2 regions of the Mesorhizobium sp. P3_A10 genome follow, and region 1 is predicted to be linked to the other one. Evidence: riboswitches for the same ligand, from Rfam matches in the RefSeq annotation. Region 1 holds a riboswitch; the other holds the start of a gene.
The links. Region 1 has a riboswitch for thiamine pyrophosphate ahead of AC1DXU_RS08780 (YkoF family thiamine/hydroxymethylpyrimidine-binding protein). Riboswitches for the same ligand answer to the same signal wherever they lie in the genome.
Positions count from the first base shown of each region.

Region 2: linked by a shared signal. The riboswitch ahead of thiB (thiamine ABC transporter substrate binding subunit) and the one ahead of AC1DXU_RS08780 (YkoF family thiamine/hydroxymethylpyrimidine-binding protein) in region 1 are both predicted to bind thiamine pyrophosphate.

Region 1 is NZ_JBFUFZ010000002.1:406,025-413,611, forward strand. Features, by position in the region: gene AC1DXU_RS08760 (hypothetical protein) at 1-760, shown strand, start outside; gene AC1DXU_RS08765 (ABC transporter substrate-binding protein) at 811-1,809, opposite strand; gene AC1DXU_RS08770 (ABC transporter ATP-binding protein) at 1,812-2,546, opposite strand; gene AC1DXU_RS08775 (ABC transporter permease) at 2,543-3,367, opposite strand; gene AC1DXU_RS08780 (YkoF family thiamine/hydroxymethylpyrimidine-binding protein) at 3,402-4,010, opposite strand; TPP riboswitch at 4,001-4,114, opposite strand; gene AC1DXU_RS08785 (hypothetical protein) at 4,275-4,625, shown strand; gene AC1DXU_RS08790 (porin) at 4,645-5,133, opposite strand; gene AC1DXU_RS08795 (porin) at 5,154-5,651, opposite strand; gene AC1DXU_RS08800 (DUF2934 domain-containing protein) at 5,994-6,245, opposite strand; gene AC1DXU_RS08805 (hypothetical protein) at 6,352-6,558, opposite strand; gene AC1DXU_RS08810 (DUF1236 domain-containing protein) at 6,634-6,942, opposite strand; gene AC1DXU_RS08815 (DUF982 domain-containing protein) at 7,153-7,476, shown strand.
Region 2 is NZ_JBFUFZ010000007.1:1,712-9,298, forward strand. Features, by position in the region: gene AC1DXU_RS23740 (ABC-F family ATP-binding cassette domain-containing protein) at 1-940, opposite strand, end outside; gene AC1DXU_RS23745 (thiamine diphosphokinase) at 942-1,586, opposite strand; TPP riboswitch at 1,674-1,788, shown strand; gene thiB (thiamine ABC transporter substrate binding subunit) at 1,833-2,846, shown strand; gene thiP (thiamine/thiamine pyrophosphate ABC transporter permease) at 3,098-4,717, shown strand; gene thiQ (thiamine ABC transporter ATP-binding protein) at 4,714-5,493, shown strand; gene AC1DXU_RS23765 (M48 family metalloprotease) at 5,814-7,220, shown strand; gene AC1DXU_RS23770 (caspase family protein) at 7,317-7,587, opposite strand, start outside.

The DNA.
Region 1 (7,587 bases):
CGTGGCGGCAATCGCCGCTTTGTCGTTCGTTGCGGTCAAGGCATTGCCATGGGCACTTGGCTTTGCCGGCGGCAAATATCTCTATCAGACGGTGATGGGCAAGCCGAGCACTGCAACATTGACCACAGCTGAGGTCAGTGAGCAGTTGCAGAGCCAGGAGTTCCTCATCTTCAGGACGATCAAGCAGGAATTTCCCGCCGACTACGATGAAATCATTCGAAAAATTACAGATGTGGCCAGATCGGGAGGCGGCTTCGACCAGGCGCGAGACGTCAGCCGGTTGGCGGTGGTCGATCTGAGGCACAAATATGCGCCATTGGTGCCATCGACACCTGAGAGCAACGCCTCGGAAGTGCTGCGTGCCCAACTCGATATGCTCAGACAGGTGATGGCGCGGGAATCCGCCGCGACCTGCAACAGCTACCTGGCGAAGGGACCCGGTGCCCTGAATACACAGGATCATGACTTCATGGTGGGCATGGACAAGATCGGCTCTACGTTGTTCCTCGCGTTCGGCGCGGCGAAGAGCAGCGGCCTGCCGGCCGCTCCGGCCAGTGACGAAGAATGGTCGCTGGTCGCCACCGCTTTCGTCGCCGCCGGCGGGACACAGGCCGACATGGAGGCGATCGGCAGTGCCAACCAGGCCTATGAAGGTCTGTGCCCGGCTATTGCAAAATTCTATCAGGCGGCCCTGTCTCTGGAAGGGGAAGCAGGACGGCACGTCAAGACGACTCTCATCTATGAGATCGCCAGGAATTAGCCAAAGGTTTCAGGCCCCGCCACCCACGGGGCCAGCGATCTCAAACGTCTCTACACCAGATACTCATTGCTGAAATACGCCTCGAAATCCGGGCGTTCTTCCAGCGCCTTGCCGTCGGCGTCGCGCAGGATGCCGGCGGTGAAGAGGTAGGCTCCCATCGCTTCGATCTTGGCCTTGTCGATGATGCCGATGGCGCCGCTTTGGCTGCGCAGGAAGTGGCCGTCGACCAGCATCTTCAGCGAGGCGTGGATCAGCGCCGGGTCAGTCAGGGCGTCCTTGTTGGAAGCGATCAGCAGATCGCCGGCTTCTTGCGCGTGGTCGACGGCGAACTGGTAGCCGCGCCGCGTTGCCTCGATGAAAGCGGAAGCGGCCTTCGGGTTCGCCGAAAGAAATGCATCGCTGGAGGCGATGAAGGTGGTGTGCTCATCGGGCACGCCGTAGTCGGCATAGCGGAAGGTGCGCTGCCTGACGCCTTGCAACGCGGCCTGGACGCCTTCCCAGGTCGAGACTTCCAGCGTGAAATCGACCGAGCCGTTGGCCAGCGCCTCATAGGCGGAGGTGCCGAGCGTCACCGTCTCGAAATTGCCCTTGCCGCCGTCATGGCGGATCATGGTCGAGATCAGCGTGTTTTCCCAGGCACTGCCGAAGCCGCCATAGGTCAGGCCGTCCAAGTCTTTCGGGCTCCTGATATCGCTGCGCGCGGCGTTGAACACCAGCCGGCCGGTCTCGGCCTGGACCACGGCATAGACCGCCTTCAGATCGGTGCCGGCGGCGCGCTGGGTGAAGAAGCCGGCGCCGGCGATGCCGAAATCGGCGATGCGGTTGGCGACCAGTGTACCGGCACCGGTATCGCCATAGGGCAGGATTTCAGCCTCGATGCCGGCCTCGGCATAGAAACCTTTGTCGCGGGCGACAAAGAGGCCGATGTGATTGGTGTTGACGGTCCAGTCGAGCGCGACGGTGACTTTTTGCGGCGCCGCGAAAGCGCGTGAGGGCAGTCCGGCGGCGAGCGTCAAAAGCAGTGCCTGGCGGCGTGTCAGTGAAATCATGGTCATTCTCCTTGGGCTGGGTTGAGAAGGGTGTCGAGGATTTCGGCTTCGAGGGCCGCGGCGTCCGCACCCGAGCGGCGTGGGCGTGGCACCTTGATTTCGCGGACGATGCGAGCCGGGCGCGCCGACAGCACATAGATGCGGTCGGACAGCAGCACCGCCTCGCGCACGTCATGAGTGATCAGCAGCGCCGTCCAGCGGTGGCGCCGCCACATGCCTTCCAGCCAGTGCTGCATGCCGGCGCGGGTCAGCGCGTCGAGCGCGCCGAAGGGTTCGTCGAGCAGCAGCATGTCGCGATCCTGCACCACGGTGCGCAAAAGAGCGGCGCGCTGGCGCATGCCGCCGGACAGCTCTGCCGGATAATGTCGCTCGAAGCCGGCGAGGCCGAACTCGGCAAACAGCGGCGCGACGCGGGCGCGGGCGGCCTTGCGCCCGACGCCCTGCACCTCAAGGCCGAGCGTGGTGTTGTCGAGGATGCGCCGCCACGGCATCAGCGCGTCGCGCTGTGGCATGAAGGCGAAATGGCGGCCATGGTCGTCGAGCGGCGCGCCGTCGAACAGCATTTCGCCCTCGCCTTGCAGCGCGCCGGTCAGCAGTTGGAACAGCGTCGACTTGCCGGCGCCGGACGGCCCGAGGATGGAGACGAATTCGCCAGCGCCGACGCTGAGCGAGATATCAGCCAGCACATTGAGGTCGCCGAAGCGCTTTTTGACGTGGCGTAGTTCGAGCCGGGTCATTGCCCTGCCCCGGCGCGTTCCTGTCCAACCCGCTCCCACGGCATGACCAGCCGCTGGATCAGCACCGTTGCGCCGAACAGGAGCAGTGTCAGCGCCGCGCTGACGGCGACCGCGGCCAGCACCAGATCGGGGCGAAAATTGTTCTTGGCGTTGAGCATGTAAATGCCCAGCCCTTTGGCAGCGCCCGCATATTCGGCGAAGATGGCGCCAACGACGGCATAGGTGATGGCGGTGCGCAGCCCGGCGAAGAAATAGGGCTGCGCCGAGGGCAGCCGTGCCGAGAGGAAGACGCGCCAGCGCCCTGCCCCCATGGCGCGCAGTATCTGGCCGATCTCCTTCTCGGTGGCGTCATAGCCCTCAACCAGCGCCACCAACATCGGGAAGAAGGTGACCAGCGCGACCAGCACGATCTTGGGCATCAGGCCGAAGCCGAACCACAGCACCACCAGCGGCGCGATGGCGATGAGCGGCAAGGTCTGGCTGACAATGAGCAGCGGAAACAGCGCGCGGCGCAGCGGCGGCGAGAAGTCGACCAGCACCGACAGCAGGAAAGCGGCGCTGAGCGAACAGGCAAAGCCGGCAAGCGTGGCGCGGATGGTGGGGATAGCATTTTCCACCAACGCATCGCGGTTGAGCAGTGCCTGTTCCAACACACGCGACGGTGCCGGCAATATCGTCGGCTTGATGCCGGAGAATCGGGCATACAATTCCCACGCCAGCAGCAAAAGGCCGACCGAGACGATCGCCGGTGCGACCCTGGCGATGGCGTTGGTGACACGCGCGAGCGGGCGCGAAGGGGCGGATGACAGGGTCACGGACATAACCTTTGACGGACGGCGCGAAGTGCGCAGCGGCTCAGACAGCGGACGGGCTGTTGGCCGATACCGTGACGTCGAGGGTTACGTGGCCGGCACCCGGCCCGAAGCGGCAGAAGGCCTCGTTCAGCGCCGCAAACACCGCGCCGGCATCGCCGCGCAATTTGGTGCAGAAGTTTTTGGAGCGGTCGTAGACGCCGGACTGTTCGAGAAAGTCGATGCAGCCGTAGATCTCGTCCATGTGATCGTCGGTGCCCATCACATAGAGCGAGAATTGCGCCGCTGTCGGCTGGCCGGTGGCGCCGGCCTGGCGCACCGCCGCAATGGCCGCGTCCTTGCGGGGCCCAAGCGGCCCGACAGGTCCACCGAGTGCATCGGTGCGGCAGATCGGGTCATCCGGCTCGCCCGGGCAGCCGCGCGAAATCGCCGCCGACAGCACGCAATGTTTGCCGCTGCCTGCTGCCGCCACGAACAGGTCGCGCATCGCCGGGAACAGCACTTCTGGCGACCCGACCAGCAAGGTCGAGATGTCGTCGGTCTCGATTCTCAGCCTGTCGCGCCAGGGATCGAGCGCGCCGAGTGCGCCAAGGATGACGCCGACGAAATCGTCGGTCATGGGGTGTAGGGAAATCTGTGCGCCAGAAAACATCGCCCGCCTCGCTCCGCTGGTATTACCCAGATCAGCTTCTAGGGTCTGTGGGCTTGCCGCCCCCGTCTCAGCCCCGACCGTACGGAGCACCCCTGTGGATGGGCGCGTTAAAGCACCATTCGAGCGATTGCGGAAGGGGTTTTTTTGAAGCGTAGCGGGAAAGCGTTGCGCCAGACGCTGCTTCAGTCGTTCAAATTGTACGAAATCTGCTTGACGCGATTTCGTACATAAAGTACTATCTCCGATCCCACGGGAGAGACCTGGATGAGCACCGCAGACCACGCCGCCTTCACCGACCTCTCGCGTCCGCTGATCTCGGCCCTGTCGATCGAGCGCCGCGAGCGTCTCGCCGGAGCTTGGCGCATGGCCAGCCAGGACATCGCCGACGACATCCGCTTCATCCGCCAGTATCTGAAAGTCATTGCCGAGAAGGAGGAGAGGCTGTCGTCAGGCACCCTCGTGCACAGCCGCGCTTACGCCGAGGCCTGCGCCGGCTGGCTGCCGCAGACGGTGGCGCGCTATTTGCGCAATCTGCGCCGGATCACCGAATGCGAGTTGGCGATGACGGCGGCCGGCATCCGCTTTGCGCTCTCCAGCTATGCCTGGGAGGCGTGAAGCAAGGCCGGCAGTCACCTTACCAACTGAACTGCAGGCCGGCATTGCCGCCGACGGCCCCGCCGGAAAAGGCGACGCCAAGCGTTCCGGTCAGCCGACCGCCATGTGCGAAGCCCTCTCCCAGCACGGCGGCGCCGGTGAAGCCGAAGGCGTCGGCCCCGCCGGCATTGCCCCAGTTGACGCGCAGGCCGAAATGTTCGCCCTGAACGAGATCGGGCGCTGCAAGGGCGGCTGAGATCGAGGCGTTCTCGAAGGCGCGCGTGATGCGGTTGTCGACGTCGTCGACATGACTTGCCAGCGCGGTCTTGCCGGTGACGGTGCCATCCTCGGCCGCTCGCTTGGTCACGCCCGTATCGGCGTTGATGCAGGTGTCGGTGCCGGGGCTGTAGTAATATTGCGCGCCATAGAGCGAGCAGATCTTCACATATTCGAGCGGCTTCGCAAGCGCGGGCGCGGACAGGCCGCAAACCGCGCCGAGAATCGCCGGCGCAACAAGATATCTGAACATGGCTTGCCCCTACCTAGCTCTTACCAGGTGAGTTGCAGGCCGGCATTGCCGCCGACGGTTCCGCCCGAAAACGCGACGCCCGCCGCGCCGGTCAGCCGGCCGCCGCTGGGCAAGAAGCCCTCGCCCAGAACAGCGGCGCCAGTGATTCCCATGGCATCGGCCTGGCCGGCATTGCCCCAGTTGACGCGCAGGCCAAAATGTTCGCCCTGAACAAGATCCGGGCTGGTGAGCGCCGAGGCCACCGAGGCGCTTTCAAAGGCGCGGGCGACGCGGGCATCGATCTCGTCGACGCTCTTGGCCAGCGCGGTCTTGGAAACCACGACGCCATCGGCGGTCACGCGCCGCGTCTCGCCGGTATTGGCGTTGATGCAGGTGTCGGTGCCGGGGCTGTAGTAGAATCGCGCGCCATAGAGCGAGCAGACTTTCACATACTCGACCGGCGCCGCCAGGGCCGGCGCTGAAAGGCTGCCTGCCGCGGCCAGAAACGCAAATGAAATGAAATGGTTGATGTTCCGCATTGCCCTACCCCGAACGTTAAGAAAACCCTAACGCGAAAAGGCGCATGCGGAGGCGCGCCGTGTCAACGGCGTGATCGGATGAATACCTGACTTTTACTGGGTGGATTTAATTGATATCGGGCACGTTGCGGCGATGTCACATCGAATGCCCCACCACATTCAGCAAACCCACCATTTCCCAAGTATTTTATCTACCTTTTTATATTCTAATATTCTTAAGTACGATCTTGGGACAGCTGACGAAGCAGGGCTTCAGCGCAACCGCGATAGCGGCAACGTCGTTCCGCGTCGTTTCGCGCGGGAGTGGAAAAGAGGTCCGGCCCGGCCACTTGGCCGCCGGGCTCAGCTCTTGGCTTTTGGCTTGGCGGGCTTGCTGGCGGGCTTGGCGGCCGCCGGCTTTGCTGCCTTGGCGGCGGTGGCTTTGGCCGGCTTGGCGGCGGCCTTCTTCGGCGCTGCCTTGGGCTTAGCAGCATCGCCGTCCACCTCGGCGGTGGCCTGGTCCCAATGCTGCTGATGCGCGCCTTCGGGCCGCCCGGCCTTTTCCCAGATCGCGTGCGCCCTTTGGCGAATGCGTTCATGCCTGTCGTCCGTCACTCCTGCCTCCATCGGTTCGATTCGAATCCCGTGAGCCGGCACTGTTTTAGCTGAAATTTCGATCGCCGTCTTGGGATCAAAGCGAAGGCAGCATATTCATCGGCCGTCAGTTCTTGTCGGACAGTATTGCAACGCCAAGGATAGCGGCTTTCTTTGCGATCAGCCCTTCCAGATCGGCATCCGAGCGTTCGGTTCCGGTGCGCTCCCGCACCATTTCAATCACTGTCCTCATCGACAAAAGCGCACTGCTGCGTTCGGCGAGCAGCTTGTCGACGGATTTGGCCACATCGGGTGCCTCGGCATGCCGTAACATGGAGGTTCCTTTCATATCCCCAGACCCACTGCCCAGCCTGCCGCCCCTTTCGAGGGACGACAGGAAAGGCAAGTATCAGTCGATGACCTCTACGATCCGATGGGTCGCAGGGTCGACCAGAACGGTATGGTCGCCGACGACGGTATATCTGTATTGAACGTCGGGAACCTCAATCGGCTGAAGCTCGACCGTGTCGGGCAACGTGGAACCGACATTCAGTTCCACGCCGAGGAGGTTGATCGAGGCCAATGGGTGCTTGTGCACATATTCGCGAATGACCGTCTGCTGTTGGGGCGAAACGACGACAACTTCGTCGGCTGCGGCAACGCCGGTGCCGGCCAGCAGAGCCAGGCCGGTAGCGGCAGGAATCAGAAAGTTTTTCATCGTTCTCTCCTGTTGTTTGCAAGCTTCGCCCGCCCCGCCTGTGCGAGGACTTTCATGGTTCAAGATGGCGAGCTCTGTAGGAGGCAAACGTCGGGGGAAGCCTGTTGTTCCCTCAGACATGGCTAATTGATCGGGGACTCATTCGTCCGGGAACCGCATGGCGCTGTTGCGCATTGAAGGCGCTGCAACGCTTTCCGGGAGGTTTTCGATATGGATGAAATGCTGTTTCCCGCGCCTGTGGCCATCGCAGTGGGGGCCGGCTTCAAACGCGACATCGCCTCACTGGCGCAGATGCAGAATTTCCTGAAGGAATGGCCGCCGGCGCGGCGCGGTGCGATCCATGCCACTGCGCTGAAGGCCTGCGACGCGGCGCGCGCCGGTCATCTCAGCGCCGAGCAGGCGCGCCGGGCGTTCATGAGCTTTGCCGAGGCCGCCGGCATTCTGTGGACTGGCATTGACCCGGTGACCACACTGCGTGAGGCGAGGGCCGCCAGAAATGCGCACGCCAGAAGCAGCAACAGCCACCAGACTTGAGGGCGCCGAAGAAGTCGCCATCAAGCGGCATCCTGCCAGGCGAGGCAGTCCTTTCGACGAAGTCCAAATGGAGCGCTACAATTTTACACGCGGAGGCTGCAAAACTCTCCG
Region 2 (7,587 bases), on a different contig from region 1:
CCAGGCCGACGCGATCGCCGCGCTGGATGCGAGTCGAAAAACCCTTGACCACGGTGAGGTCGCCAAAGCTCTTCTCGATGTTCTTGGCCTCGATCACCAGCTTGCCGGATTCGGCGGCGTCGCTGGCCACCATGTTTGCCGCGCCCTCGGCGCCGCGATGGCCGCGAAAGCGCTGGCGCATGGTCTGCAGTTCGCCGAGCCGGCGCATGTTGCGCTTGCGCCGCGCCGTCACGCCATAGCGCAGCCAGTGTTCTTCGCGCACGATCTGGCGGCCGAGCTTGTGCTGCTCGCGCTCTTCCTCTTCCAGCACCACGTCGCGCCATTCCTCGAAGTGAGCAAAACCCTTGTCGAGACGGCGGGTCTGGCCGCGGTCGAGCCAGATGGTGGCGCGCGACACGCGCTCGAGAAAGCGGCGATCATGCGAGATGACGACCAGTGCCGAGGAGGTGCGGGCGAGCTCCTCTTCCAGCCATTCGATCACCGAGAGATCGAGATGGTTGGTCGGCTCATCGAGCAGCAGGATATCCGGCTCTGGCGCCATCACGCGGGCAAGGGCGGCGCGGCGCGCCTCGCCGCCGGAGAGGTCGTTCGGCCGTTCCTCGCCGGACAGGCCGAGATGCTCCATCAGATAGGTGGCGCGATAGGGATCGTCGGCCGGTCCGAGCCCCGCCTCGACATAGGCGCGCACACTTGCGAAATCATCCATGTCGGGCACTTGTGGAAGGTAGCGCACGGTCGCCGAGGGCTGGCGGAACACTTCGCCGTCCTGCGGCTCGATCAGCCCGGCGGCGATCTTCAGCAGCGTCGACTTGCCGGAGCCGTTGCGGCCGACCAGCGCGATCTTGTCGCCGGCCGATGCGGTCAGCGCGGCGCCGTCGAGCAGCGGTGTACCGCCGAAGGTCAGTTTTACCCCGTCGAGATTGAGAAGCGGCGGCGCCATGTCAGCTTTCTGGAAGAGGGTAGGGGTGAGCGAGCAACAGCGCGCGGCCACCACCCAGTGCAATTTCGAGCCGGCCCTTGACCTCGTTGGAAATGGTCAGCGAGGAGCCGAAGGCAACCTCGACATGGGCGAGTGGCCATTTGGCGCCGGTGACGGTCAGGCCGGACAGATCGGAAAAGCCAAGGATCGAAAACAGCGTGCCGTCGGCATAGTCGAAACCGGCCTTGCCCGGCAGCAATGGGATGCCCTCCTGCGCGCCGCTGGTCAACAGCACCTGCGTGCCGGCCTCGGCCAGCCGGAGGCTGAGCGCCAGATGCAGGAAAGCGTGGTCGGCGCGTTTGCCGCCGAAGGCGCCGGCGAGCACAAGGCTGGTCGCCCCGCGTTCGAGCGCGGCGGCGATGGCCAGTTCGCCATCGGTCTTGTCTTTTTCCGGCGGAAACACCTGGCGGGGCACGGATGCCAGGTCGTCCGGCAGATCGGCCGGCACGGAATCGAAATCGCCGACCCAGAGCTCCGGCATCAGGCCGAGCATCCTGGCATGGCCGATGCCGGCATCGGCGGCGATGACGCGCGAGCCTTCGACCTGGCGGTCGAGCAGCGGCGTGCGGATGAGATCGCCGCCAAGCAGGATGGTGAATGTGCTCATATCTGGTGGCCCTTACCAGCCCGGCACGAGAAACGGAAGGCGGCAAACTCCCACTTGCGCGGTCGATCGGCCGGGCCTATGTGTCGAAACGCTCTAACGGGGTGCCGGACGCAATCTTCGCGGACCGGCTGAGAGGCAGTCTCGCCAACCCGCTGAACCTGATCCGGTTTGTACCGGCGGAGGGATTAGACGTTTCGGACAAGCCCGACGCCTCAATTCCTTTCAACGCGAACGAAGGAGGCGCCGATGCGCACGCTTTTTTACTCTCTTGTCTCCGCAACAGTTCTTGCGGCATCCGTTCTTGCCACGTCCGGGCCGGCATCCGCCCAGGAAAAGCTCACCGTCTACACCTATGAGAGCTTCACTGCTGACTGGGGTCCCGGCCCTGCGGTAAAAAAGGCCTTCGAGGCCGAATGCGCCTGCACCCTCGACTTCGTCTCGGTCGCCGATGGCGTGGCATTGCTCAACCGCGTCAGGCTCGAAGGTGCCGCGACCAAGGCCGACATCGTGCTCGGCCTCGACACCAATCTCACCGCCGAGGCAAAGGCCTCCGGCCTGTTTGCGCCGCATGGCGCGGTGTCTGAAAACAACGTGCCGGGTGGCTGGAGCGACGACACTTTCGTACCGTTCGACTATGGCTATTTCGCCGTCGTCTACGACACCGAGAAGCTGAAGACGCCGCCCAAGAGCCTGAAGGAATTGGTCGAGGGCAGCAGCGACGAGAAGATCGTCATCCAGGATCCGCGCACCTCGACGCCGGGGCTCGGCCTGCTGCTCTGGGTGAAGTCGGTCTATGGCGACAAGGCGCCGGAAGCCTGGGCCAAGCTCAAGGCGAAGGTGCTGACCGTGACGCCGGGCTGGAGCGAGGCCTATGGCCTGTTCACCAAGGGCGAGGCGCCGATGGTGCTGTCCTACACCACCTCGCCGGCCTACCACATGGTTGCCGAAAACACCGAGCGCTACCAGGCGGCGTCCTTCGAAGAGGGCGAGTATCTGCAGATCGAGGTCGCCGGTATCACCACCACAGGCGCGAAGAACCCGCTGGCGGAAAAGTTCATCGCCTTCATGACCGGGCCGAAATTCCAGGATGTCATCCCCGAGACCAACTGGATGTTCCCGGCCGGCAAGACCGACAAGCCGCTCAACCCGGCCTTTGACAAACTGGTCAAGCCGATCAAGACCTTGCTGTTCAGCCCGGAAGAGGTCGCGGCCAACCGCAAGGCCTGGGTGGATGAGTGGCTTGCGGTGATGAGCAAATAGGAATCAAGCCTCGTCGGATGTTTGTGCCAAGCCACCCCCCTCTGTCCTCCGGGACATCTCCCCCTCAAGGGGGGAGATGGGCAGCTTTGGCGCTTCGCCAAGCCCCGCAACATTGGAGATTGGCGAAAGCTACCGAGTGCGTAATCTCCCCCCTTGAGGGGGAGATGTCCGGCAGGACAGAGGGGGGTGGGCGGGAACTCGACGTTCGCGAATTGTTTCCGTCAGCCCATCGAAGTGTCGGATAGCGCGAGATGCGTTCGCACTATTCCTCTGACCCTCGCATCACTGCCGGCGTCGTCGCGCTGGCGGCGATCGCGCTGTTGATCGGCGGCGCGTTCGCCGGGCTCGTCCTCGAAGGCGGGCGGGACCTGTCCGGCGCGGTGTCGGCCTTCGATCCCTATCTCCTGCGCGTCGCCCGCTTCACGCTGTGGCAGGCGGCTCTCTCGACGCTGCTTTCCGTGGTGCCGGCGCTGTTCGTCGCCCGCGCGCTGTCGCGGCATCCGCGCTTCTTCGGACGCGGTTTCATCCTGCAGCTGTTCGCCGTACCGCTGGCGCTGCCGGCGATCGTCGCTGCACTTGGCATTCTCGCCCTCTACGGCCGCGCCGGCTATTTCGCCGGCGTGCTCGGCACGCTCGGCGGCCAAAGCTGGCCCGGCATTTACGGCCTGTCCGGCATTTTGGTCGCGCATGTCTTCTTTAACCTGCCGCTCAGCGTGCGGCTGTTCCTCGAAGCGCTGGGCACGGTGCCTGCCGATCAGTGGCGGCTGGCGAGCCAGCTTGGCATGGGCGCGGCGCCGGCCTTCCGGCTGATCGAGTGGCCGACATTGCGCGCGGCCCTGCCTGGCGTCGCCGGGCTTGTCTTCATGCTCTGCATCACCTCCTTCACCATCGTACTGATCCTCGGTGGCGGGCCGGCCGCGACGACGCTGGAGGTCGCCATCTACCAGGCGCTGCGCTTTGATTTCGATCCCGCACGGGCAGTAACACTGACGCTGCTGCAGATTGCGCTGACCTTCGCCGTGGTGCTCGCCTTGACGCGGCTTGGCGCCAACACTGTCGGCGATGCCAATCTGCCGGTTGTGTCGCGCCGGTATCTTTCGGCTGGTGCGGCTGAGACCATGCTGAATGCAGTCTTGATTGTTCTCGCCCTGCTGTTCGTCGCCGGACCAATGGCGGCGACAGTGATGTCGGGCCTCGGCGCTGATCTCAGCCGTCTCGCCAGCGAGAGCGCGGTGCGGCAGGCGACGCTGACCAGCGCCGTGCTGGCCTTCCTGTCGGCGCTGCTTTCGGTGGCGCTGGCGCTGGCGCTGATCATGGCGCGGCGGGCCTTGTCGCTAAGCCGCCGCGTTGGCGCCAGAACGCTGCTCGAACACGCCACCGACACCGGCGCCGGCTTTGTGCTTGTCGTGCCGCCGATCGTCATCGGCGCCGGCTGGTTTTTGGCCCTGCGCACGGTCAGCGATGTCTTTGCCATTGCACCGATCATGGTCGTCACCGTCAACGCGGTGATGGCGATGCCGTTTGCGCTTCGCGCCGTCCGCCCCGCCTATGATGCGGCGAGCGAACGCCATGAGCGGCTTTGTGCACAACTCGGCATTTCCGGCTGGAGCCGGCTGCGGCTGATCGACTGGCCGTCGCTGCGGCGGCCGCTCGCCACCGGCTTTGCCTTTGCCATGGCGCTGTCGCTTGGCGATCTCGGCGTCATTGCGCTGTTCGGCAGTGATTCCGTGCAGACACTGCCCTATCTGCTGCTGTCGCGCATGGGCAGTTACCGCACTGCGGACGCCGCCGGCCTGGCGCTGCTGCTCGGCGTGGTTTGTCTGGCGCTGGTGCTGGTGGCGGACTGGCTGGGACGGGGAGAAAAGTCATGACGTCCGCGAACCAGAGCTCCGGCGACGAAAAAGGCGCGGCCGTGCGGCTGGACAAGGTCACGTTCGGCTATGCTGAAATGCCGTTCCTATTCGACGTCGAGTTCGCCGCGTCGAAGATCACCGCCATCATGGGAGCGAGCGGCTCGGGAAAGTCGACACTGCTCAATCTGGTCGCTGGCTTCGAGACACCGCAGTCTGGCCGGGTGCTGATCGGCGGCGCCGACATCAGCGCCGAGCCGCCCTCGGCGCGGCCGGTGTCGATGGTGTTCCAGGAAAACAACCTCTTTGCCCATCTTTCGGTGGAACGCAATGTCGGGCTCGGCCGCTCGCCTTCGCTCAGCCTGAGCGAGGCCGACCGCGCCGCAATTGCCGAGGCGCTCAAGCGCGTCGGCCTTGCCGACAAGGAGAGACGCCTGCCGCGCGAACTCTCCGGTGGTGAGCGGCAGCGTGTCGCACTCGCCCGCGTTCTGGTGCGCGACCGGCCAGTGCTGTTGCTCGACGAGCCTTTCGCCTCGCTCGGACCGGCGCTGCGCGACGACATGCTCGACCTGGTTGTGTCCGTTCATGCGGAACGGCAGATGACGGTGCTGTTCGTGACCCACCAGCCGGAAGATGCGCGCCGTGTCGGTCAGAACATGGTGTTCCTGGACAATGGCACGGTTGCCGCAACCGGGGCTGCAGCTGATTTCTTTGCCGGGGCTGGCCCTGATGCCTTTCGGCGCTATATCGGCACGGGTCCGGGCGGATCACGAGATGTTGCCCGGAAGCGGACATAATTTACGGCCAAACCGGGTTGAGGCGAGGTGGCGCTTGCTTGCCATGGTCAAGGTAGTGTGGCTAGGTCCGCCCAGTACTGGTCCGGCACAGGCCGTGATTTGCCCCTACAGCGTCGTGTCCATTCGGACGACAAGGATGCTGTAGGTTTTTGATTTTGTGCGTGATCTCCAAGCCGCCGGCGCGAACCTTCGGTTCGGGATCATGTGTTGAGAGCCGAAAGGAAGCTGTTCTGCCGACCGGCACAGACACAGTACGACGCAGTCCGCTGGCGCGCTTTCTCACGCTGGCCGGCTTGGCCGTGGCGCTGGCAAGCTGCCAGATGTTCACGCCTCCGGACGTGCAGGAATCCGGCTTCCAGCCGTCCGACAAGCCGATCACGGTCGACAATGTCGCCGCCAACAGCAAGCTCGCCGAGCTGGCGAAGGCGCAGCACCCGCGCATCCTCGCCACCTATGGTGGCGAATATTCCGATGCCAAGCTCGAACGCATGGTCGCCAAGGTCGTCGGCCGCCTGACTGTGGTGTCGGCCAACCCGACCCAGACTTATCGCATCACCATCCTCAATTCGCCCAACGTCAACGCCTTCGCGCTGCCGGGCGGCTATCTCTACGTCACGCGTGGCCTCTTGGCGCTGGCCAATGATTCGGCCGAGCTTGCCGCCGTCATCGCGCATGAGATGGGCCACGTCACCGCCAACCATGGCCTGCAGCGCCAGCAGCTGGAGGCCGAGGAAGGGTTGGCAACCAAGGTCGTCTCCGATGTGCTCGGCGACAGCCCGACCGCCAAGGCGGCGCTGATCCGTGGCAAGTTGAAGCTCGCCCAGTTCTCGCGCAACCAGGAGCTGGAGGCCGACGCCATCGGCATCAAATCGATCGGCGAGGCGGGTTTCGATCCGTTTGCCGCCGGCCGCTTCCTGCAGTCGATGTCGGCCTATACCGATTTCCGCTCGATCAGCGGCGCCACCGATGCCAGCCTCGACTTCCTGGCGACGCACCCCAACACGCCGCAGCGTATCGATCTGGCGCAGCGCCATGCCCGCCAGTTCGGCGCGCCAGGCGTCGGCACGCGCGACCGTGATTCCTTCCTTGCCGGCATAGACGGCCTGCTCTACGGCGACACGCCGGAGGAAGGCTATGTGCGCGGCGAAACCTTCATGCATCCGGGCCTCGGCGTCTCCTTCTCGGTGCCCGATGGTTTCATCATCGACAATTCGGCCGCGGCGGTGACCGCTACCGGCCCCGGCGACATGGCGATCCGCTTCGACGGTGTGGCGATCGACAAGAACCGCCCGCTGACCGACTACATCCGCAGTGGCTGGGTGGCTGGTCTCGTCGACAGCAGCGTCAAGCAGGAGACGATCAACGGCAACGAAGCGGCGACAGCGCATGCCGGCGCCGAAGGCTGGCAGTTCGATATCGCGGTGATCCGTGCCGGCGGCCAGGTCTACCGGCTGCTGACGGCGGCACCCTCGGCCAGCACCACGCTGGAGCCGGTGGCGCGCTCGGTCAGCGGCTCCTTTCGCATCCTGAGTGCGGCCGAAAAGGCGGCGCTGAAGCCGCTGCATATCCGCGTCGTCACCGTGCAGCCGGGGCAAACCATGGGCTCGCTGTCGGCGCAGATGGTCGGCGTCGATCGCAAGCTCGACCTGTTCCGGGTGCTCAATGCGCTGTCGCCGGGTGCCGCCGTCTCCGCCGGCGACAAGGTCAAGATCGTCACCGATAAGTAAGAATCGGGCGGGCAGGCGGTGCGATAGCTCGCCAGCGGGTGGTGGCGAAGGTGTTTCCACTCACATTGTCTGGTCGGCCGCCAATGACCGCCGCCGTCAGCCAGGGCTGCCGCCGCTGCGTTGTCCGCCACTGCCACTGCGACTGCCGCTACCACCGCCACGCCAGGGCACAATGATTGGATCGGGTTCGCTCGGTACCGGTCCGAGAAGTTTCGGGAGGGGCTCCCTTTTGGGTTTGGCGACCTTGGGCGGTTTCGTGCGAATGACCTTTACCTTCGTGATTGTTTTCGTTTCGGGCGTGCAGACTGCGATCGCCAGGGCATTGCGCCCAGCAGGACCGAGAATGCTCATCGCATAGATGTTCTGC